One region of the Lysinibacillus sp. FW301-JW8 genome, then DNA from elsewhere that is predicted to be linked to it. Evidence: riboswitches for the same ligand, from Rfam matches in the RefSeq annotation. Region 1 holds a riboswitch; each other region holds the start of a gene.

Region 1 (7,996 bases):
ATTTAAGTCTATTTCCTCTGTTACCATTGATTTTGATTTGACAATTTTTTTAGCCTCTTTTTCCTTAGCAACATTAGCAATATAAGCTTGGGCTTCCTCAGCAGTAGTCGCAAAGAAAACATGTCCACCTCGTGCAGCAACCTGTTCACTTAATTTCGTTAAGTAATAATCAAGATTTGCAAGTACATGCTGACGGATCTCCTCACCAAGAGAACGCCACTCCTCCCAATGACCAAGCTCATCTGTAGCCAATTGACGATTTGTTTCTAAACGATCTTGTGCACCTGAAACGGCACTGCGCATAAATGTATTTTGAATACCTTCTCCAACACGATTGTTAAATGGCTCATTGCCGACCTTCATTGGCATTATGCACGCACCTCCGTTTTGCGAGAATTCAAAATTTCAGCTATATGAAGTACTTGTATATGGGTACCTAATCGTTCTGCACGTCCACGAATATTCATTAAACAGCCTTCATCCGCACCTACTAAATAAGTGGCACCAGTTTCAATGATATGTTGTACCTTTTCATCAACCATTTGCTCGGAAATAGGTGTCATTTTTACTGAGAAGGTTCCACCAAATCCACAACAAGTTGTTTTATTAGGAAGCTCAGTATATGTTAAGCCTTTAACATTTTCTAGTAACGTTAAAGGTGCGCTTTTTACACCAAGCAAACGTGTCATATGGCAAGACATATGATAGGTCACATTTCCGTTGAAGCTAGCACCCACGTCCGTAATACCAAGAACTTCTACGATAAATTGTGTTAATTCATACGTTTTTTCAGCTAATTGCTTTGCATTAGATGCCCATTCAGCATCGTTCACAAAAACCTTTTCATATTCTCGGAACATGTAAGCACAGGAACCAGAAGGGCAAACCACGTAATCAGCACCATCAAATGCTTTTATCATATTTTTCATGGCTTCCTTTGCTTCCTGAACATAGCCTGAGTTATAGGCAGGTTGTCCACAGCAAATTTGCCCCTTTGGAAAAATAACTTCACAGCCAAGATGTTCTAGAAGTTCTACAGTTGCTTTGCCCACATTTGTTTGAAACATATCTACTAAACATGTTGCGAAAAGTGAGACTTTCATGTTTGTTCATCTCCTACTGTTTAAATAATAATTGAGAGTATTTACTTAAGAATAAAGTAAGATCGCAGTAATTAATGCTGGTATTGCTGCAATAATGGGCCCAATTACTGAAACAAAAAAGATATGTTTGTAGGCATCTTTATGTGTTAATCCTATAACAGCCAATACAGTAATAACGGCACCATTGTGCGGTAATGAATCTAAACTACCTGAGGCAATTGTCGCAACGCGATGAAGTGCCTCTGGATCAACCCCTAAATCTAAATACGTTTGAGCAAGTGTTTCCATTGCAATTCCAAGTCCACCAGAGGCAGTACCTGTAATCCCTGCAAGTGCTGCAATAGCGACATAAAGAGAAATTAAGGGACTTCCAGGTATGTTGGCAAGCATTTCTGTTATTACACCAAAGCCTGCAGTTGCTGCAATAACTGTACCGTACCCGACATCAGCACTTGTGTTGACAATTGGTAGAACGGTATTTGTTGCACCCACATTAATTGCTTGTAGCTTGTTGTCTATGTATTTCCAAAAAATAATGATAGAAAGAAGCACAGTAAGCATCAATGTATAAAGGATATCTACCTTAAAAACGTTTAACGTAACAATTAAGAAGATAGGTGGCAAAATACTTAAGATAAATGGCGGATATCTTCTAACACTTGCCTCAAAAGCTTTTGAATCTTGTTTTTCGGGATTTTTCATATTTTCATATGTTTCACCACGTGCCTCTGTTTTAGATAATTGTCTTTTTAAATAGAAGCAATTAAAAAGAATAATGGTAATAGTAGCAACAATTCCAACAACAGGTGCTGCAGTAGCTGTTGTATCTAAATATTTTGTTGGAATGATATTTTGTACAGATGGTGAACCAGGTAGCATGGTCATTGTAAATGTTGCCATTCCGAAGAAAAATGCCCCCGTAAATAAATGCCAAGGTATATTCATAGCTTTAAATAATGGTTTAGCAATTGGTAAAATGGCGAAAATTACGACATATGTATTAATGCCACCTAATGTTAAAAAGGCACAAATGATTACGACTGCCATTAGCGCGTTAAATTTACTATGACGTCCCATAATATTCAAAAGTTTTTCAGCTATTGAACGAGCAGCACCACTTTCTTCCATAAATTTTCCGAAAATTGCGGCAAATAAGAAGATAAGGTAGTAATTTTTCATAAAATTTATAAACCCACTCATATAATTGCCTTGTAATGAATCTAAAATAGGCATTTGATTTAAAATGATGACGATTAAACTTGCTACTGGCGCAATAATAATGATACTGAAGCCACGTAATGCTAAAAATATTAATAAAGCCAGTGACGCAATAATCGTAAATAAACTCCATATTTCCATACCTAGACAGCCCTCCTGCTTAATAAAAATATTCTGAAAATTCAACAAGTAGGGTTTAGTATAACAATGAATACTATGAAAATACTATGTAAAAACAGACAAAGATAAGAACTATCCTTTGTCTGTTTTGGCTAATTTTATATTTTGTAAGTAAGAAAACATATAGATAGCAAGATTTAATTCGAACATAGTTTTCCCATTCTGCTCGTCAATCCCTATTAATGAAAAAATCGTTTGGAGTCTATATTTAATGGTGTTTAGGTGTACAAAGCATGCCTCAGCTGTTTTTTTTCGGTTTTGATTATGTTCAAAAAATAGCTTTAGTGTATATAACAAATCAGTTTTATGTTGATTATCGTATTCCATAATTGGTCCAAGCTTCAACTCAACATATTCTGCCATTTCCTGTGGGTCATTATTTAAAAAAAGTGTATAAGGTCCAAGCTTATCATAGGAAATGATGAATGGTGCCTGTTCTAGTGTCTGTAAATAGTCAATACACTTTGTGGAGTCCCGATATGAACTGAAAATGTTTTCAATTGTATCAAAGTGTCTTCCGAGACCAACCATAAACGATAGTGAATTGTACTTTGTCGAGTCTTTTTCGAGGAGTACAAAAAAATATTGAATACGCTCTTTAAACTGTTCGACTGAAACTCGCAAATTGTTCATAAATAAAAAATGATAGTGTAAATCATGCTCCGAGATGAAAACTGGTAAGGAAAATAAGCGAGTTAAACGATATAGTAGTTTACTAAATTGGTGCTGCATTTTATTAGTCTGAGCAACATGATATGTTCTTCCATCAAGTTGTAGAGTAGCACATAAGTAATGAGAAGTTTGTTGCACTTCTTGACGTTTATAAAAGGCATTGAAATTTGAGTTTAAAAGCTGTTGTAACAAATATCCGTCGTATTTAAAGGAATTTTCTAGCTCCTTTTCCTCCTCAGCTAACTGTAAGGCAAATAATGCACCTGCCTGTTCTACTGCAAATAAATCTAAAGGATCCATTTGTAAATGTTGATTCATCACAATCAGTAGTATTCCTATAACACCTCGTTCTGTATGGATAGGAAATAAGTAACTTACATACGTTTCATCTTTAAATGGTATGTATACTTGATGTCTTACACATTGCTGTACAACTGTATCAAGATGCTGTGATTTTTGCTCTTTTAAAATGTCAGTAGCAAGTTTAGCTACAGGAGATGATGCAAACAATAGATCGTAAAAATCTGTCATAATTGCTACAGATTGGTCTAGTAATGATGCAAGCGTATCAATCATATCGCTGAGTCGGCCACGTGTTAAGGAAACCTGTGTTAAAGCATTATAAATGCGCTTAGAGCGTTCGTTTTGAGTAAATAATTTTGCATTTTCAATAGCAATTGAGGATTGGTTTGCAAATGCCTGTAACATCGTTAAATCACTATTTTCAAACTGTGTATCTCCTGAAAAATTGACAATTGTTAAAACGCCTATACATGAATTACTTTTATCAAGAAGTGGAGCACAAACAGCACTTTTGGGATAAGTTAAATCACCAACTGCTTTTGTATAGTTTTCTTCATACTGTGGAAATAAATCCGCCATGCTTTCTGTAACATCATTGCTAGAGTGAAATCTAAATGCTTGTTTTTGAGAGAATACCTTTCCAGTCATCCCTTCATTTGAGGCAAGGTGAATCTTTTTTAAATAAGCCAGGTTATAACCAATGGCATGCTTGGCAACTAGACGATTAGTTTCTGTATTTAACATAAACAATACCCCTGCATCAGCACCGTCTATCACATGAAGTACCTCATTCATTAATTTTTCTAATACTTGGTTAATATCGAGTGTTGAAGTAAGAACCTGTGCTGCCTTAACCAAGCTCATTAATTGTTTTTCACTATTTATTTTTAACAACCCCTCATCTGTAGTGCTAAACCCTATTTTAATATAAATCTGCTATGCCAAGTACAAATTAGAAAAAAGTTATAGAGTCAAAAAAAAGAATCTGCTGGGAAAAAGATGAGCAGATTCTTTATTTGGGATGTATTATTTCTTATAGCTGTTTTTTGGAGAAGAGGGGGCTCCTTTTTTCGCAGCAATTACTTTTTTGACAATTGGTATAACGATAGGTGCTAATTTTACGGCGGTTTTGACAACTTTAGATACTTTCATAAAAAAACAGCTCCTTTTACTAAAAGTTCTACCTGTTTATCTTCATTCAGCAGAAGACTCCCACCTCTATAGGGTGAGATGAATGCGGTTTTGGTTTCTTTTCAGTGGGTGTCCAAACACCTACTGAAATAGAGGAACTCAGTCTAAGAACGCCACGTCCTGTGGCAATTTATCTGTGCGAAAGCGAAGCGACAGCAACACACAACTGAGTGACCAACATCATGTTGCTGCAACTGCGTTAGCACTACGCTTTCGCACAAAAAACATCATGTTGCTGCAACTGCGTTAGCACTACGCTTTCGCACAAAAAACATCATGTTGCTGCCGCTGCGTTAGCACTACGCTTTCGCACAAAAAACATCATGTTGCTGCCGCTGCGTTACACTACGCTTTCGCACAAAAAACATCTGTTGGCCCAAAGCCTCCAGCGGATGTCACGGATTTTCAAAAGAATGAATTGTGCCTGCACAATTCAAAATCCGGACGCAATTACGCCAAGGCGAAATTGATATTAGAAATGAAACATTAACGAATAACGCGAACAGCTTGCACTATATTCCAAATAACAATCCCTAGTGAGACAAGTAAGTAAATGGCAAATGATGCAAACCAAACGATCATAAACGTATTGCTACCTGATTGTGGATCAAAGGTGTTAAACGATATGGTTGAGAAGACAAAGACAGCAAAGAAGATGATACCAAATACAAACGGGATTAAATGCGATATAAGTGCTCGAATAGAGTGTCTTTTTACGTCGCTATCTTTAGAAACAAAGTAAACAATTAATGGCACAATAAAGGGTGCAAAAAAAACGCTGAGATAACTAAAGGCAGATAAAATTTTTTGGTTCTCCATAGTTGTACCTCCTTTTTTAATATTTACGCATGAAAAACAGCAAAGTTTCAAAAAAAATTGTGAAAGAGAGTTGTAATCATATCCATGTTTGCGTACAATGAGGTTGTTCAAATAAAAAAGATGTAACGACCACAAGGGGAGCTGATGATGTCAGCTGAGACTGGGCACGTAATGCCTTAACTCTTTGAACCTGTAAGTTAACACTTGCGTAGGGATGTGGATAGAAACCGACACTTGTACGATGTGAGGCTCTGTCCTGGCATTGTTTTTTTTTGCCAGATAGAGTCAAAAAGTAATTTGATTTCTATTCCTGCTCTTGTATCCTACATCGGAACAAAGGAGAGAATAATATGGACAAAAAAAGACTTTTAATGCTTGTGGAGATCGCGATATTCGCAGCGATTGGCCTTGTGCTTGATCAGATTTCCTTTAAAGTATGGGCACAAGGCGGCTCTGTTAGTCTAGTGATGGTACCAATAATTTTAATAGCCTTTCGCTGGGGTCTTTTACCTGGTCTGACAACGGGCTTACTTATTGGTGTTATGCAAACAATGTTTGGTGCTACAGTTGTGCATTGGTTACAAGGCTTACTCGATTATGGCGTTGCCTTCACAATAGTAGGCTTGGCTGCAATCGTACGTCAACCAGTTCTTGAGGCTGCAAACAATCTAAACAAAACGAAAATGGCGGTATATATTATTGTTGGAACTGTATTAGCAGGATTTTTACGCTATGCAGCACATACCATTGCTGGCGCTGTATTTTTCTCGGAGTATGCTGGCGATCAAAATGCATGGATTTATTCAATTATTTATAATGGAACATATATGCTACCAGCAACAGTTTTAACTGCCATTGTTGGTGTTCTGTTATTTACAGCAGCACCACAATTAATGCAGCGAAAATCATAAATAATCTACCCTTCACAGTAGTGGAGGGTTTTTGTATCGTATTTAACTACTCGCTGTGAAATATTGCTACATTTTAGCACTTTGCAATTTATGAGGGCATACAATATTTAAAGCGTTTAACGTTTTATGTCAAACAAGTTATGTTATATTAAAGAGTAGATATTAGATGAAAGGGACGTTAAAAATGATTGTAAAAACGCAAGAAGAGATTGAAGCCTTTAAAAAAATCGGTCGTATTTGTGCTGAAATTCGTGAGGCAATGAAGGCTGCGACAAAACCTGGTGTAACAACACTTGAACTCGATGAAATTGCTGGCCGTATGTTTGCTGAGGCAGGAGCAATTTCTGGACCTAAAGGAGAATATGACTTCCCAGGATACACATGTATTAGTGTCAACGAGGAGGTAGCACATGGTATTCCAGGAAAACGCGTGATTAAAGAAGGAGACATCGTCAACATCGATGTATCTGGTTCATTAAATGGCTACTTTGCAGATACAGGCATTTCATTTGTAGTGGGAGAAGGCTACGAAGATAAAGAAAAGCTCTGTCGTGTGGCAAAAAGTGCCTTTGATCGTGCCATGACAAAAGTAAAGGCTGGATCAAAATTAAATCAAATTGGTAAAGCTGTTGAGCGTGAAGCATATGCTAATGATTTAACAGTCATTATGAACCTAACAGGTCATGGCTTAGGGCTTTCCTTACATGATGAGCCAAATCATATTTTAAACTATTATGATGCATGGGATTCTACAATCATGAAAGAGGGCATGGTACTTGCGGTTGAGCCTTTTATCTCAGCAAAAGCAGAGCATATTGTTGAAGCTGGTGATGGCTGGACATTCGTTACTCCAGATAAATCACTAGTTGCCCAAATCGAACATTCAATTATTGTGACAAAAGACAAACCAATTATTTTAACTTCATTGGATGAGGCATAAATTAAAAATCCTGCTGCCCAATTATTTGGGGGAGGCAGGATTTTTTTTTATGAAAAGTATACCGACTAATAGTACACCACATAAAAATAAAGCAGCTGTTGTTACAAGTAGCTCTTCAAAACCATTATGTAACGCGATTCCGATATAAGCCCAAATAAATACAGATGGATACATAATATCGAAATGATGGAAGCGCATATGTAATGCGATGGCAACACCGATTGTCAATAAAATTACTGCCCATAGAGGGTTGCTAAGACCAAAGCCGTTCCATCCATAAGCTGTCAATGTAAAGCTTGTATCTGTCATCAAAATAAATGTCGACCATGCATAATAAATAGAGAAAGGGATACGTCCTGCCAACGATTTATCGCTTAGAGGATATGTATTGTACAGCGAAAACACACAGAAAACTAAAAGTAGTGTATTGCCAAGAGATGCGATAAATAGCTCCTGATGCCAAACGACTATCGTGATTATCTGCAATATACATATGCTGCTAAAAAGAACAGTCTGTTTAATTGTTGTCTTTTTAAAATTCATGACTAACCAAAAACCAAGTAACATGTAAATGACGATCCAAATTACATGACTGACATTAAAAGGTGCAAATACAACAGGAAAACGATTAGAGATGTCTAACGAAGATTGACCATTTA
Region 2 (7,996 bases), on a different contig from region 1:
CAAGTGCTGTAGAAGCACAAGCTTGAGCCAGCCTAATAACCGTTTCTTTATAGAGGGATAAAGGTGCCTCCAATCCTCCCAACTGCTGAGGTATGATTAATCCTAAAAAACCACTTTGTCCAAGCTCGGTAATATTTTCTCTTGGAAACTCTCGTTCTCTATCAATTCGTGCAGCATTAGGAGCAACAAAATCAACGATAATATCATCCAATTTCGTCAAAAGATCTTGCGTAAAATTTTTTTCTTGTATAGTACTCAATTTATTGCCTCCTCTTTTAATAGTATTGGTGAAAATCTCGCATCATCACATAATGAATCCACTTCAAATGGTATGCTTTCATTTAGTTTCTTCATATCCTGAACAACCATATTTCCATAAATAATAAGATTCCCCATCTTCTCTCGACCATCTCTTGAAATTTTAATGGTTGTATCCTCAAATCGATTCCATCGTTCTCTTGGCTCAATTGTGATACCTCTATCACATAAATGCTGACATTTTCCAATTTGCTCTGCATGAAGTCGAAGTGTATGACAGGATCTAGAGGTAGATACTAATGGGTAATTTAAAAAAGCATTTACTTTAATTCCTTCATCTCTAAGCAATTGCACAGAATTTTTTAGATAAATATTTACATCTACATCTATTTCCGTTACACCATTTTCTTTCATAAAGCTAATCATAGGTGGATTAGCAATATTTAATTGTAAAAATTGTTCCTTCGTCGCTTGATCCTCATATTGCAAAATATCTTCATACCATGGGCAGTTTCCATAGCTAAAAATTAGTTGCCTTCCTAAGGATAAAGAGATATTTGGGGGTAATGGCTGTTTAGCTAAATAACGCATTGTCCCCCAATCATTCACAATTAAATTTAGCTCATAATGAAAAAAACGTGTCATCTCAGCAATAAACTTTTTCATCGATGCTTCAAATAAAATAGGAATTTCAATTTTCACTTTTTTATTGCGTTCCAATAAAAATTGTATATGCTGATTCTCAAGACCAACCATTTTATAGTGGCAGCCTGAATGCCCTAAAGAAACAACTTGATATTGATCGAATACTTCATCTGCTAATGTATATAAATAATCATGATGAATTCTAAGCTCTTTTACTGGTGTTTTCAATTATGCATCACCTAAATGTATGTTTTTGTAATTGCAGTTGGTTTATAAGTACATCGACATTTTTCACAGAAGCGGGGCACCCATTTCATAATCCACATAAGCTGCTCCTGCTCTGTTATTTTCATTTTTTGATCTATTGATAAGCCCGAAAGTCCCATTTCTCGCCATTCATTAAACATATTCACAACCATCGCTAATGTCACTGGATTAGGGGCTTCCCTTCCAAGAAATTTTATGGCTGTAACACCAGCAGAAACCAGATCTTCTAGATTACATAAACTACAATCAGTTGCACTATCTAAAAAATGATGCTGGTTACTGTATGTGTTTTGTGAAGATAAAACTCGATATAAAGTTCTGATCCCTTCTCCAATTTCAAGATTATTTGGGCTTTCCCATAAACGACAGCTCCCAGCCATACTACCAGTGCCAAAGTTCCCAGTAATCATAAGTTCCATCTCTAAATCTCGAAGTTCATGAATCTCTTCTAATGTCATTGATTGGGACAATGTTATCCTTTTGACACCTAAATCCTTTAATAGCTCGGCTCCGTATTTATTTACTGGTGCTAATTGTGAGCCTGAAATTATTTGAATGTCCTTTTCCAAATGATTAAGCAGATGGCACGATTGTATTGAGGATATTGTAATAGCATCTACACCTTTTTCAAGTGCTCTGTAAACATGCTTTTGATAATCTTTTTCAATGCTAGTAGGGACGTATGAGGTATTGGCCATGAATATGACTTTAAGATTGTTCGCTTTTGCTAAAGCTATTATGCCATCTATTTCCTCCCAATCTGAAAAGTGGGCAGGATAATCTGCAACTGTTTGAAATTTATTATCAAATGATAGTTGTTGAAAAAGCGGAGTTGAAACGCCAAAATATATTTCATTTGCACCAGCCTCTATCATTTCTTCCATCATAAATTTTGATCGTACAGGTGCCACAATTTTTAAATTCTCCATCTTATTGACTCCTTTCTATCCAACTGGGAGCATACTTCGTAGACGGTTAACAGATGCTTTTAGACTTTCAATAAAAAAATCAATATCCTTGTAGTCCGTATAATAACCAAAGCTAATACGAATAGACGATTTTATTCTATCTTCAGTTAGACCGAGTGCTAATAATACATGAGATAAATTAGCTTTATCGGCACTACAGGCAGAACCAATAGATACTGCAATACCATAAGCTTGGCATAATAGAACAGCCAATGCTTCTGCTCGTATATTCAGAAAAGATATATTAATAGTATTTGGTAATAAATTCTCACCTAACACAGGACCATTAATTTCATAGTATTCAATCGAATTCTCTAATTTATCTAGTAAATAAGATCTTAATGCGATTATGTTATTAGCATTTTGCTTTAGCTCTCTTTTTGCTATTTCGCAAGCTTTACCAAAACCAATAATAGCTAAGAGATTTTCTGTACCACCACGAAGACCTTTTTCTTGCCCACCGCCGTGAAGAAGCTGTTCTAATTTGCGATCACCGTTTTTCAAGTACAATGCACCTGTACCCTTAGGACCATATATTTTATGGGCGGCCATCGATAATGCGTCCACTCCTAAGTCCTGAACATCTATCTGGATTTTTCCTATCACCTGTACAGCATCAACATGAAAGATAATATTACTATTGATCTTCTTAACAACTTTCACCATTTCTTTAATTGGTTGAATTGATCCGATTTCATTGTTAGCATACATGATTGAAATAAGCGCTGTATTCTCTTGAATAGCGTTTTTTAAATCTTCAATTGCTATGAATCCATTAGTATCAACAGGTAAATAGGTAATTTCAGCACCAAGGGTAGCTAAATATTTACATAATTCTAAAGTTGCAGCATGCTCGATTTTAGAAGTGATGATATGAAACGGGCGCATTTCATTTGAAAAGAAATATCCTTTCAATGCGGTATTAATCGACTCTGTACCGCCAGAAGTAAAAAATATATCTGTCTTTTCTGCATTGATTACTGTGGCAACATTTGAGCGTGCCTCTTCCATTTTTAATTTCGCTAACTGTCCAAAGGAGTGCGTGCTAGAGGGATTACCAAATAGCGTTATATTTTCTATCATAGTCGAAGCCACCTCCTCCCGAAGAGGGGTAGTGGCATTATAATCAAAATATCTTCCTATCATAAAAGCCTCCTAAGCTGCCGAACGTATTTGCTCAAATAACTCATGTAAAATATTCAAACAATGCATTTGAGGAGGCTCCAACTCCCCTAGCATTTTATCAATCTCATGTTGCGGTTGCTGCTTAATTTCTTCTATTGATTTATTAATGATATATTCTGCAAATATATCAGCCGTTGCTAAGGATGTAGCACAACCATATGCTTTATATTTTGCATTATTTACCATTCCAGATTCTACCTTTACACTCATAAAAATTGTATCTCCACAAACAGAGTTACCAATTTTTAATTCCATATTTGCATCAGCCAGTTCACCAGAATGTCGAGGGTTACTAAAATAATCAATAATGATAGAATTGTACATGCTTAGAATCCTCTCTTATACTTCTGCCATTTCATTTTTTTCTTCTGCGGCATCCATATGCTTCTCTAAATTAATGGCACAACAACCTATTTCTGCACCCGCTACTCTAGAAAGATATACCACCTTCTGACCATTTCTTCCGCATTCACATGTATTTTCTTTCTTTAAATACACTAAATCCTCAGTTTGAATAAATCCTGGATATGACAAGGATGTAGGGTCAAATATTGCTAAAACACCCCTTTTTCCTTGTGGTACTTCTTCCGCTAAATTTTTGGGATTTCTTAATGAAAAATGAACCCAAGGTGGTACATGTTTAGACTGTTTCTCACACTCGATAGCTAAAATATTAGATTCAACTAATCCATACATATCCCTTATATTTTCTTCAGGAATACCTAAAAATTCAGCACATTCTTTATTGTATTGTTCTCTAGGTATCTCCATACCAGAAAAGCGTTTCCAGCCTCCTAGATTGATAATCATCGTCTTTTGATCTAACTTCAAATGAATATTATTTGTTTTTAAATAATTGACCAGTTTATAAATTAAAAATGGAGGTCCTACGATGTGGCGTGTATGAATGTTTTGCCATTTTTCTAAAGTTTCTATTGCCTCTTTAGGCTTGAAGGATGCTCTCTTAACAAGACATCTTGTTGCATCAAACAAACCTGAGAGCATATTTAATACTTTTACCATTCCCATCTCTGGCATTTCTTCTGGAGAAGGGAATAAAAAGAGACCAGCTCCACGAGAGAAGGCAAACATCTCTCTATACATTGCGTAAATACTAAATACGCAATTGTTTAATGTTTCAGCATCCCTTCTCGATATACTTGGGATACCACTTGTTCCTGTACTTCGCATTTCAAATTCTATGTTCTCTAAAGATGTTGATAATAATAAATGAGAGTCAGGTCTTTTAAAACTTGTTACCGGAATAAGTGGAATTTTTTGTATATCATCTAAACTTTGTATATCAGCAGGTGTAACGCCGCTATCCTCGCATAGCATTCGATAAAAGCTATTGTTTTCATAATGATGTTTAAAATTTTGGGAGATTAAATAACCCTTTAATTCATTGACTTTTTCTTCATCCCATTGAAATAGCTGTTGAGTTGACCCAATGACTGCTGTTACTGGATTAATACCTAATTCTTTTAAATTTTCCATTGCTGCTTGAATAGTTACCATTACATTTCCTCTCCTTTTTAATATCAATTTCTCTCGGGTTTTCAGCTCATGACCTCTTCATGTAGATCAGTAATTAGCCGTTATTACAGGAATTATTAGGGGAATATCAACCATATATAAGGCACTAATTATTACAATTTTTGTCATACAGTTGACATAAAAAGATTAACATAAGAACAAATGATGTAACCCCTAATTCACTACAAGAAAAAAAGTAAATTCCACAAAAAAACTTGTGGAATTTACTAATTGAATACTTAATTATTATTGCAAAATATTTATCATTTATTAGTTTAAGAATAAACCATTGGTCCACTATTTAGTGTAATCCTAACTATTAGCAAACCATTTTTCTTTGTGATAGACTGTACTATATTTGATTAGAAAAGGGGGGTATTCGATGACCCAGCAGAAGTCTAATAAGGCGGCTTTGTATATTTTAATGTTTAATATGTTTATCGCAATGGGGAGTATTGGAATTATTATTCCTGTCATGCCAGAGTATTTAAGAATATTTGGTGCTGCAGGACAAGTTTTAGGCATGCTTATTGCAACGTTCGCCTTAGCTCAATTCGTTTTTTCTCCAATTGCTGGGAATCTTTCGGATCAGTATGGTCGAAAAAATCTTATAATTTTCGGGCTTATACTAACAGGACTTGCACAAATAGGTTTTGGGCTCTCTACAGAAGTTTGGATGCTCTTCTTGGCACGCTTTTTAGGTGGCCTTGGATCAGCCTTTGTTGCACCTCCTATTATGGCATTTGTGGCAGATGTTACAACATATGAAGAACGAGGCAAAGGGATGGGGATGCTTGGTGCTGCCATGTCTCTTGGCTTTATGATTGGACCGGGTATTGGTGGATTCTTATCGCAAGTCAGCTTACATTTTCCATTCTATACGGCTGGAGCTGCGGCTATTTTGGCTGCTATTTTATCGTTCTTTTTATTACCATCTACCAAACCAAATGCAGCACAAAAAATGCATAAGCAAGACAATCTCGCAAAACAAATGGTACGTTCAGTACATATGCCTTACTTTGTTATGCTTATTATTATGATGGTATTCTCGTTCGGAATTGCTAATTTCCAAACGACTTTATCATTATTTGTTACAGATAAGTTTCATTATACACCCGGAGATATTGCTATTATTTTAGTAGTGGGTGGTGCTTTTGGTGTAGTTGTACAAATGTTTGTCATTACCCCACTCTTTAATCGCTACGGTGAAATGAAGGTCGTATTGGTCAATTTATTTATTGCAGCTGTATCTATTTACTTAATATTATTCGTTTCTGGATTTGCCCTTATTTTAGTTGTTGCAACAATCTTCTCTACAGCTACAACATTAATTCGTCCTGCTGTCAACACACTGATCTCCAAGCTTGCTGAAAATGAGCAAGGATTTGCAGCAGGTTTAAATAATGCTTATATGAGCCTTGGGAATATGATTGGTCCAGCATTGGCAGGTATTTTATTCGATTGGAATATGAATAGCCCTTATATATTTGGTGCTATTATTTTGATGGCTTGCTTCTTCCTTGCCCTTATTTGGACAATGAAAAAAGCACCACATCTTATGCAGCCCGATTCTAAATAGTCTGAAAAATCATTGACTATTATTAGCAGTATGTTACATTTATCTTGTTACGATGTTATACACAAATTAAATAATTTTTACCACTAGGGGAGTCTTTAAAAGGCTGAGACATATATTGTCATATATGGACCCTTTGAACCTGATCTAGTTCATACTAGCGTAGGGAAGTGGCGACATCTTGCTTTTTAATATGTAAATGCAAGGCCGCTTCCTATTGTTTTCAGGAAGCGGTCTTTTTGTGTTTAACCAGTTTAGCAGCGATAACCATTCATTTAATATTTCAAGGGAGTGTTACTTATGTCAATTCGAAAATTAACAATCATGGCCTTATTAGTGGCAATTGCTGTAGCAGGTTCTACCTTCGTTTCAATTCCAACAGGGATTGCGCGAGCTTATCCAATACAGCATGCCATAAATGTCATTGGTGCCATTCTACTCGGTCCAGTACCAACCATCATCATTGCCCTTGTCACGGCAATAATTCGTATTCTAACAGGGACAGGCTCCCTATTAGCCATTCCTGGAAGTGTCATTGGCGCATTTTGTGCAGCATTAGCTTATAAATACAGTGGCAAACCTTGGCTAACAGGTGTCGGTGAAATAGTAGGAACTGGGATCATCGCATCCCTCATAGCAGTACCATATGCATATATCTTAATGGGAACATCTGTCGCAGCAATGTTTTTCATGCCTGCTTTTTTGAGCTCTAGTATTATTGGTGCTATTTTAGGTGTGGCCGTTGCTAGTAGTCTACGAAATACTGTACTTATTAAAAATTTCCATTAAATGAACAGGGATTCCTTCCACTCTATTTTGAGCGGAAATCTCCTTTTTGGGATTTCTTCCCCCTAATTTATGAGATGAACCTCCCCTTTTCAAAGAACCACCCAATCATATACAAAAAAACAGTGCAAAATAATCAATCATTTTGCACTGTCATTTAATCCAATTTATCGTTTTTTCATGCCCTTTAATAACTGAGCAACATTCGTATCCTCTGCCTGTATGGTTTTATTCTCTACAAGCGACTCTTTCTTCTTCGACTTAGCAAAGATGCCCCAGCCAAAGCGGCGAATCGTAATATCGATGAAGAAGAATAACATACCTGCTAATATAAGCCACGTTGCTATATTTTGCCGGTCTGCCCCTTTCTTCGTAAATTCACGAAATACCTCCTTCGGTTCTTTCAAAACAGAGCCACCCGTTTGCTTTGTCAGTTCTTCCACCAGCTTATCATTTACTGGTTGTAACTCATATTCAGCACTATAAGGTACACTTATCCCTGCCTGATAAATAGCTTGATCTTCATCAGCAATACGGAAGAAAATGAGTCCTGGCTCTGCTTGCACAACTGCCCGAACCTGTGAGGCTGAAATGGCCTCAAGCTGTGTTTCAAGTTCTTCCCCTGCTTCATTGACAGCTACAATATCTAAAAATGCTGCTTCGTTGGTAGGATCTGTAATAATAAATGAACCATCCGATTCTAAACGTACATCGTAGGCAATGTCATTATAGCTTGGTAGCATTTGAGATATAAGCGTTTGCCAAAATGTTCCCC
Region 3 (7,996 bases), on a different contig from region 1:
TTTTCTGTTACAAAATTCAATTATGATACACTTGCAGAACGTTTACGCGAGTCGGCATTTTTATTGAAGGGCTTAAAAATTGAGTTAATCGATGAACGCGAGGAAGGCAAAGGTGATGTGTTCTTTTATGAGAACGGCATTGAAGCTTTCGTTGCGTATTTGAATGAGGAAAAAGACGTTCTTCATCCTGTCAAATATGTGGAAGGGATCCAGGATGATATTGAAGTAGAATTTGCATTCCAGTATAACGATGGCTATTCAGAAACAATTCTGTCCTTTGTTAACAATGTTCGTACACGTGATGGCGGCACACATGAAACAGGCGCAAAAGCAGCATTAACTCGTGTGTTTAATGAATACGCAAGAAAAATTGGTCTGTTAAAAGATAAAGATAAAAACCTTGAAGGAACAGATATTCGAGAGGGTCTGGCAGCGATTGTGTCTGTACGTATTCCTGAGCATTTACTACAATTTGAGGGGCAAACAAAAGGCAAGCTAGGGACGAGTGAGGCTCGTTCTGCCGTAGATAGTGTGGTTTCTGAGCAAATTTTATATGTGCTTGAGGAAAATGCCGAGCTATCCGCATCCCTTGTGCGTAAAGCTATTCGTGCACAGCAAGTTCGTGAAGCGGCTCGTAAAGCACGGGAAGATGCACGTAATGGCAAGAAAAACAAAAAGGCCAGTACCATACTTTCTGGAAAATTAACACCCGCACAATCTCGCAATGCTGCGAAAAACGAGCTGTATTTAGTCGAAGGTGATTCTGCTGGGGGCTCCGCAAAGCAAGGGAGAGATCGTACATTCCAAGCCATATTACCATTGCGCGGTAAAGTCATTAATACGGAAAAGGCCAAGCTGCAGGACATCATGAAAAATGAGGAAATTTCAACGATTATTCATGCAATTGGAGCAGGGGTTGGCACAGATTTTTCTGTTGAGGATTCAGCCTATGATAAAGTCGTTATTATGACCGATGCCGATACGGATGGTGCACATATTCAAGTGTTGCTATTAACGTTTTTCTATCGTTACATGCGCCCATTAATTGAAGCGGGCAAGGTCTTTATTGCTTTACCACCATTGTATAAAGTTTCAAGGGGTACTGGTAAAAAAGAAGTGATTGAATATGCTTGGACTGAAAATGATTTACAAAAGGCCATCAAAAAAGTTGGAAAGGGTTACATATTGCAGCGTTATAAAGGTCTTGGCGAGATGAATGCAGACCAGCTGTGGGATACGACGATGAACCCTGAAACACGTACGTTAATTCGTGTAACGATTGAGGATGGTGCACGAGCTGAAAGACGTGTCACAACATTAATGGGCGATAAAGTTGAACCGCGTCGAAAATGGATCGAAGCCAATGTAAACTTCGGTATGGAGGATGATTCAAATATTTTAGACAATGAATTCATCCAACAAGAGGAGGACCAAGCATGAGTAGTACGGAAAAGTTTCAAGATTTACCTTTAGAAGAAGTGATGGGTGACCGTTTTGGTCGCTATAGTAAATATATTATTCAAGACCGCGCGTTGCCTGATGCACGTGACGGTCTTAAGCCTGTGCAGCGTCGTATACTATATGCAATGTTTTCTGAGGGGAATACACACGATAAACCATTTCGTAAATCCGCTAAAACGGTCGGAAATGTAATTGGTAACTATCATCCTCATGGTGATAGCTCAGTTTATGAAGCTATGGTGCGCATGAGTCAAGATTGGAAAGCGCGTCATATGTTGATTGAAATGCATGGCAATAACGGCTCTGTTGATGGTGATCCACCAGCAGCGATGCGTTATACAGAAGCAAGACTATCAGCTATTGCCGCAGAGATGCTACGTGATATTGGCAAGAAAACTGTTGAATTCGTGCCAAACTTTGATGATCAGGATATGGAGCCAACTGTGTTACCAGCACGCTTTCCAAATTTACTGGTGAATGGCTCGACAGGTATTTCAGCCGGCTATGCTACAGATATTCCTCCTCATGCTCTTGATGAGGTGCTGGACGGTGTTCTAATGCGCTTAGAAAAGCCTCATTCAACGGTTGATGAGTTGATGACAGTTATTAAAGGTCCAGATTTCCCAACAGGTGGTATTATTCAAGGTGTTGATGGAATTAAAAAAGCTTATGAAACAGGCCGTGGTAAAATCATTGTCCGTGCGCAAGCTGTTGTGGAACCTATTAAAGGCGGCAAAGAGCAGATCATCATTACGGAATTGCCATATGATGTTAATAAAGCGAATCTTGTGAAAAAAATAGATGAGCAACGCGTCGATAAGCGTCTAGAAGGTATTGCGGAAATTCGCGATGAATCGGACCGTACAGGCTTACGTGTGGTCATTGAGCTGAAAAAAGATGTACCAGGGCAAGGTATTTTAAATTATTTATTTAAAACTACGGATTTACAAGTAGCTTATAATTTTAATATGATTGCCATTCATAATCGTCGTCCAACGATGATGACATTACCTTTATTACTTGATGCGTATATTGCCCATCAAAAAGAGGTCGTTACAAACCGTTCGATTTTTGATCTACAAAAGGCTAAGGATCGTTCGCATATCGTTGACGGCTTAATTAAGGCATTGTCTATTTTAGATGAAGTGATTGCTACGATCCGTTCTTCTAATGATAAAAAAGATGCGAAACTAAATTTACAAACTAAGTTTGACTTTACAGAGGTGCAATCTGAGGCAATTGTTAGCTTGCAATTATACCGTTTAACGAACACGGACATTACAGAGCTTCGCCAAGAACAGGATGAATTAAATAAATTGATTGCCAAGCTAGAGGGCATTCTTAATAGTGAAGCAAAGCTTATCCGCGTCATAAAACAGGAGTTACTTGATATTAAAAAACGCTTTACAGAGCCACGTCGTTCGAAAATTGAACAAGAAATTGAAGAAATCAAAATTACGTTAGATGTCCTTGTACCAAGTGAAGAGGTTGTCGTTACTGTAACAAAGGATGGTTATATTAAACGGACATCTACACGTTCCCATGCAGCCTCAAATGGTCAGGATATTGCGATGAAGGATTCAGATTATTTATTGTATGAAGAAAACTTAAATACACAGCATCATCTGCTGCTGTTCACAAATCGAGGCAATTATATTTACCAGCCTGTTCATGAGCTACCAGATATTCGCTGGAAGGATCTCGGTCAGCATATATCGAGTATTGTGCCAACTGGAGAGGATGAATCTATTATTGCGGTCTATGGTTTCGAGACATTTGAACAAACAAATACCTATATTTTAACGGCTACGAAAGATGGACAAATTAAACGATCTCCTTTGGCAGATTATGCAGTTACCCGTTATTCGAAGCCGATAAAAACAATGAATGTAAAAGCTGGCGATGAAATGATATTTGCAGATTTCGTTACGGATGACACTGAATTATTATTAACAACTGATACAGCCTATGCCATCCGTTTCCCAATGGAGGAGTTACCAGTAACTGGTGTGAAAACTGGTGGTGTCAAAGGGATTACCTTAAAAGATGGGGAAGCACTTGTTGGTGTCAATGTTTTACAGCCAAACGACACAGAATACGTTGTTATTGTAACGCAGCGAGGTGCTGTGAAGAAAATGAATGTAGCTGAAGTAGAGATGGCTAGTCGTGCGAAACGGGGCTTAAAGGTTTTAACTGAATTAAAGGCAAACCCTCATCGTATCGTTGCAGTAGTCAAGGCGACAGATGAGGAGCATGTTATCATTGAAACTGAAAAAGGTGTACAAGAGATCGTAGATGTTCATGCACTAACCCGTGCAGATCGTCATTCAAATGGCTCGTTTAAAGTAGATATTGCAACTGACGGACAGATCTCACATGTATTAACAGCAAAAAAAGAACAAAATCCAAGCTAAATTGAAGCTCAGCCTCTTTATGAGGAGGACACTAAAAAAGTCGATTTGCCACAAAAAATGTGATGCAAATTGACTTTTTTTAATTTTTAAAGTGCCATTCATTATGAGTGATTTTTTTATCGTTATTCAGCACCAGTTGAATAATGCCATTAATACAAAATTAATGGAAAAATGAAACCAATGAGCATTGTGCTTTGTCTAACTTATACAAATTGATGAAGGGAGGGAATTGCTTGGAGAAACAACAACGAGATATACATTTACGGGAGGCTATGGATTTATACGGTCATTACTTACTTCGACTAGCTTATACATATGTAAAAAGTAAAGAAAGGGCAGAGGATATTGTGCAGGAAGTGTTCATCCGCTATTACATTCATATGGAGCAATTTGAAGGGCGTTCTAGTGTGAAAACTTACTTGTACCGTATGGTTGTCAACGAGTGTCATAATTACTTTAAAAGCTGGGCATATCGAAAAACAGAGTTAACTAGTCTTTTTAAAAAGCAGGAAGCCTCTATATCAGTGGAATCTCAAATTTTAAAGCAGGAGGAAATGGATGTTATTGCTCACAGCATTACTACATTAGAAACGAAATATCGAGAGGTTCTTTGGCTTTATTACTATGATGAACTATCTATCACCGATATCGCATCCATTTTACAATGTTCAATCAATACAGTGAAAACAAGGCTAGCAAGAGGGAGAAAACGAGTAGGTATCCAATTAGAAAAGGAGGGGTTTTATAATGGAAATGAATTTACGTAATCGATTAAAGGCTACTATACCAGATCAATTAGCATTAACTCCTCAAAAAAAAGAAGAGATTTTAGAGGCTGCTCATGTTAGATTTGAGCAACAGCAAACCCCTGTAAAAAAACATGTGTGGAAGCCCATAGCAGTAGGAATTTCAGCTTTAGCACTTACGGCTTTACTAAGTTATCCATTTATAGATGAAATAAAGGAACAATTGACGATTTCGCAAATAACTGAGCAATTCTATGAAGAAATTAGTATCCCTGGTCGATCTGCTGATACATTATTTACAGCTGTCTTTGATGATGCAACGAACTCCTTTTATTATTACGAAGGCAATACCATTTATTCCTATGCACTCGATACACATATTGAAAAAGTGGAAGTAACAAGTAAATTCCCTATTTCAAAAATGTTAGTAAATGAAGATTGGCTTGCTTGGATGGTTGATGATAGGAAATCTATGTTCGTAAAAAATAGAGTAACATTAGAGGTCAAAGGCTTTCCTACGGATACTTTTATGGATTTAGAAGATGATACGTTACTGACAGAAATATCTGATACAAGGACAGGTCATACCATTTATAGCTTAACAAATCTGCGTACAAATGAGGTAAAACAATTTAAACAAGCCTTTGATAATAGTGCAGTAAGCCAGCCAATTTATCAGGACAATCAATTGCTCCTACCAAGTGCCTTTAAAAAAGATGGAGTAGAAACGGTCCGCTTTACGCTCTATGATGTTCAAACGGAAAAAGAAAAACAATACGATTTACCTTTTAAACGCATACATGACATGTCAATGACTGACCATAAAATCTATGCTTCTTTTGAAACGGGAGAAAGCTTAGAGACAGGATATGTTGATTTAGTGGATGGCTCCTATCATAAACTTGATGGTAAAAAAGCCATTACTTTAACAGCCTATCAAAATAATCTTGCTCTATACGAATGGATACCGAAGGAGGAAAAATATCGCTTTAGATCTTATCAAGTCAAAGAAGATGGTTCATTAACACCACTTTACGACTTTAAAGATATTCCATTAGCTCTCTTTGAGCCACGATATACTATGGAAGGAACATTACAGGTATTTGGGCTAAATGAAAAGTATCTCACAGAGGGTGGAATTCTTGAAGCGAGAGACGATGCAGTTAAAATATTTTTACAGCGTTATTATTAAATAGAGCCTTGTTATTTACAGTGAGATATGGGTATAATAATCAACGAAAAGTTCATATGTAAAGAATGTAGGGGGGCTGGTAGTGCCAGCTGAGATTGTGTCCGTTAGACGCTGACCCTTTGAACCTGATTTGGCTCGTACCAGCGTAGGGAACATCTATTCAAAAAAAGTAAGTTTTTGATATTGATTGCACAACGTCTGGGAGGATTCCTGGGCGTTTTTTTATGTTTTCTTTACATTAATTACAGATATTCTATGAATACGCTTTCTTCTGGTTAAAACATTCACTCATGAACACTTTCACACTATTTACTGGGAGGATTCAGCATGAAAAAATGGTTATTGGTTCTTATGGCTGCTCTTTTAACATTAGCTGGCTGTAGCGAAAAAAAGGATACCAACAAGGATGAACATGCATTGAAAAAGGTGTCCGTTGTACTCGATTGGACACCAAATACAAATCATACAGGGCTATATGTTGCTAAGAAATTAGGTTATTTTGAAGAGCAGGGCTTAGATGTTGATATTTTACAACCTGGTGACGCAGGAGCGGATCAGCTTGTGGCGTCTGGCAAGGCACAGTTTGGTGTAAGCTATCAGGAGGGAATTACTCAAGCTCGTGTACAGGATGTACCTCTAGTATCGATTGCGGCGATTATTCAGCATAATACTTCTGGCTTTGCCTCAATTGCCTCTAAGGGCATTACATCACCAAAGGAATTTGAAGGGAAAACGTATGGTGGCTGGGGAGCTCCTCTTGAGCAGGCCGTTTTACAATCATTAATGCAAACTGAAAATGCAGATATTAATAAATTAGATATTATTAATGCCGGCGATATAGATTTCTTTACAATGATGAAAAAAGATATTGATTTTGCATGGATTTATTATGCTTGGACTGGAATTGAAGCTGAGCTTCGTGGTGAAAAGCTGAACATGCTGTATTTAACAGATTATAGTGATCAACTGGATTATTATACACCCGTTCTAGCTACGAATGAAACAATGATTAAGGATGATCCAAAGACAGTTGAAGCATTTGTCGCTGCCGTGGCAAAGGGCTATGAATATGCGATCAGTAATCCAAGTGAGGCAGCAGATGTTTTACTTGAGGCAGTACCTGATTTAGATAAAGATCTTGTGCATAAAAGTCAGGAGTGGCTGGCAGATAAGTATCAGGATGACGCTGCTCAATGGGGCGAGCAAAAGTTAACTGTCTGGGAAAACTACGCGAAGTGGATGACTAGCAACAACGTTTTAGAGGGCGAATTTAACGCAGTACAAGCATTTACAAACGACTTTTTACCGAAAAAGGAGACAAAGTAATATGGCAAACTCATTAATCAGTGTACAAATTATCCCGAAAACAGAAAAATATGAAGATGTTATTCCATTTGTTGATGCAGCCATTGCTATTATTGATGCATCAGGTGTGAAATATGAGGTGCACCCTTTAGAAACGACAATGGAGGGTGAGCTGACAACGTTACTACAAATTATTGAACGAATGAATATCAAGATGATAGAGCTTGGTGCCATCAATGTTATTACGCAAGTGAAAATTTTATATCAGCCAACTGGGATTACAATGGGCACATTAACGGAGAAATACCAGTGATGAAGTGGGCAATACAAAAGGGAAGGACGATAATTTTTATCGCCTTCCTCTTATTCATATGGGAGCTAATCGTGCGTTTAGCAGATATACCGCATTGGTTATTGCCGGCACCAAGTGCTATTTTGACAGAAGGTATACAATCGTATGAAACATTTATGCCTCATGCCTTCGCAACAGTGAAATTAGCTTTACTAGGACTTACTATTGGCATAGGTTGTGGACTAGCAGTTGCTGTGCTCCTGCATCGTTTTTCATTTATTCGAGAGCTATTTTATCCCATTCTCATTATGTCACAAAACGTTCCTATACTCGTCCTAGCACCGTTATTAATTATTTGGTTTGGCTTTGGTTTATTACCTAAACTTATCATTATTTGTCTTGTATGCTTTTTCCCAATTGTTATTGCAGCAATGGATGGCTTTCGTCAAACCTCACCGGAGTTGAAGCATTATTTTGAGATGATTGGGGCAACAAAGGCACAAACTTTTTGGAAGCTAGAATGGCCATTTGCATACCCATCTATTTTTTCGGGTATTAAAATTGCTGCCACATACAGCGTTATGGG

The links. Region 1 has a riboswitch for thiamine pyrophosphate ahead of thiT (energy-coupled thiamine transporter ThiT). Riboswitches for the same ligand answer to the same signal wherever they lie in the genome.
Region 2: linked by a shared signal. The riboswitch ahead of thiW (energy coupling factor transporter S component ThiW) and the one ahead of thiT (energy-coupled thiamine transporter ThiT) in region 1 are both predicted to bind thiamine pyrophosphate.
Region 3: linked by a shared signal. The riboswitch ahead of AC3WOM_RS22375 (ABC transporter substrate-binding protein) and the one ahead of thiT (energy-coupled thiamine transporter ThiT) in region 1 are both predicted to bind thiamine pyrophosphate.

The regions. Positions count from the first base shown of each region.
Region 1 covers NZ_JBYTBB010000011.1:40,871-48,866, forward strand. The annotation lists gene AC3WOM_RS06700 (LutB/LldF family L-lactate oxidation iron-sulfur protein) at 1-369, opposite strand, end outside; gene AC3WOM_RS06705 ((Fe-S)-binding protein) at 369-1,103, opposite strand; gene AC3WOM_RS06710 (GntP family permease) at 1,149-2,462, opposite strand; gene AC3WOM_RS06715 (helix-turn-helix domain-containing protein) at 2,574-4,370, opposite strand; gene AC3WOM_RS06720 (small protein YxzF) at 4,503-4,628, opposite strand; gene AC3WOM_RS06725 (magnetosome magnetite crystal formation protein family) at 5,154-5,486, opposite strand; TPP riboswitch at 5,611-5,718, shown strand; gene thiT (energy-coupled thiamine transporter ThiT) at 5,837-6,397, shown strand; gene map (type I methionyl aminopeptidase) at 6,582-7,337, shown strand; gene AC3WOM_RS06740 (TspO-related membrane protein) at 7,359-7,996, opposite strand, start outside.
Region 2 covers NZ_JBYTBB010000033.1:40,517-48,512, reverse strand. The annotation lists gene AC3WOM_RS14400 (acyl-CoA dehydrogenase family protein) at 1-259, opposite strand, end outside; gene AC3WOM_RS14395 (hypothetical protein) at 256-1,131, opposite strand; gene AC3WOM_RS14390 (peptidase U32 family protein) at 1,143-2,099, opposite strand; gene AC3WOM_RS14385 (cysteine desulfurase family protein) at 2,115-3,284, opposite strand; gene AC3WOM_RS14380 (iron-sulfur cluster assembly scaffold protein) at 3,294-3,647, opposite strand; gene AC3WOM_RS14375 (LuxE/PaaK family acyltransferase) at 3,663-4,841, opposite strand; gene AC3WOM_RS14370 (MFS transporter) at 5,242-6,438, shown strand; TPP riboswitch at 6,514-6,621, shown strand; gene thiW (energy coupling factor transporter S component ThiW) at 6,736-7,224, shown strand; gene AC3WOM_RS14360 (VWA domain-containing protein) at 7,389-7,996, opposite strand, start outside.
Region 3 covers NZ_JBYTBB010000072.1:6,834-14,829, forward strand. The annotation lists gene parE (DNA topoisomerase IV subunit B) at 1-1,440, shown strand, start outside; gene parC (DNA topoisomerase IV subunit A) at 1,437-3,875, shown strand; gene AC3WOM_RS22365 (sigma-70 family RNA polymerase sigma factor) at 4,109-4,642, shown strand; gene AC3WOM_RS22370 (hypothetical protein) at 4,623-5,813, shown strand; TPP riboswitch at 5,873-5,982, shown strand; gene AC3WOM_RS22375 (ABC transporter substrate-binding protein) at 6,141-7,139, shown strand; gene AC3WOM_RS22380 (thiamine-binding protein) at 7,141-7,431, shown strand; gene AC3WOM_RS22385 (ABC transporter permease) at 7,431-7,996, shown strand, end outside.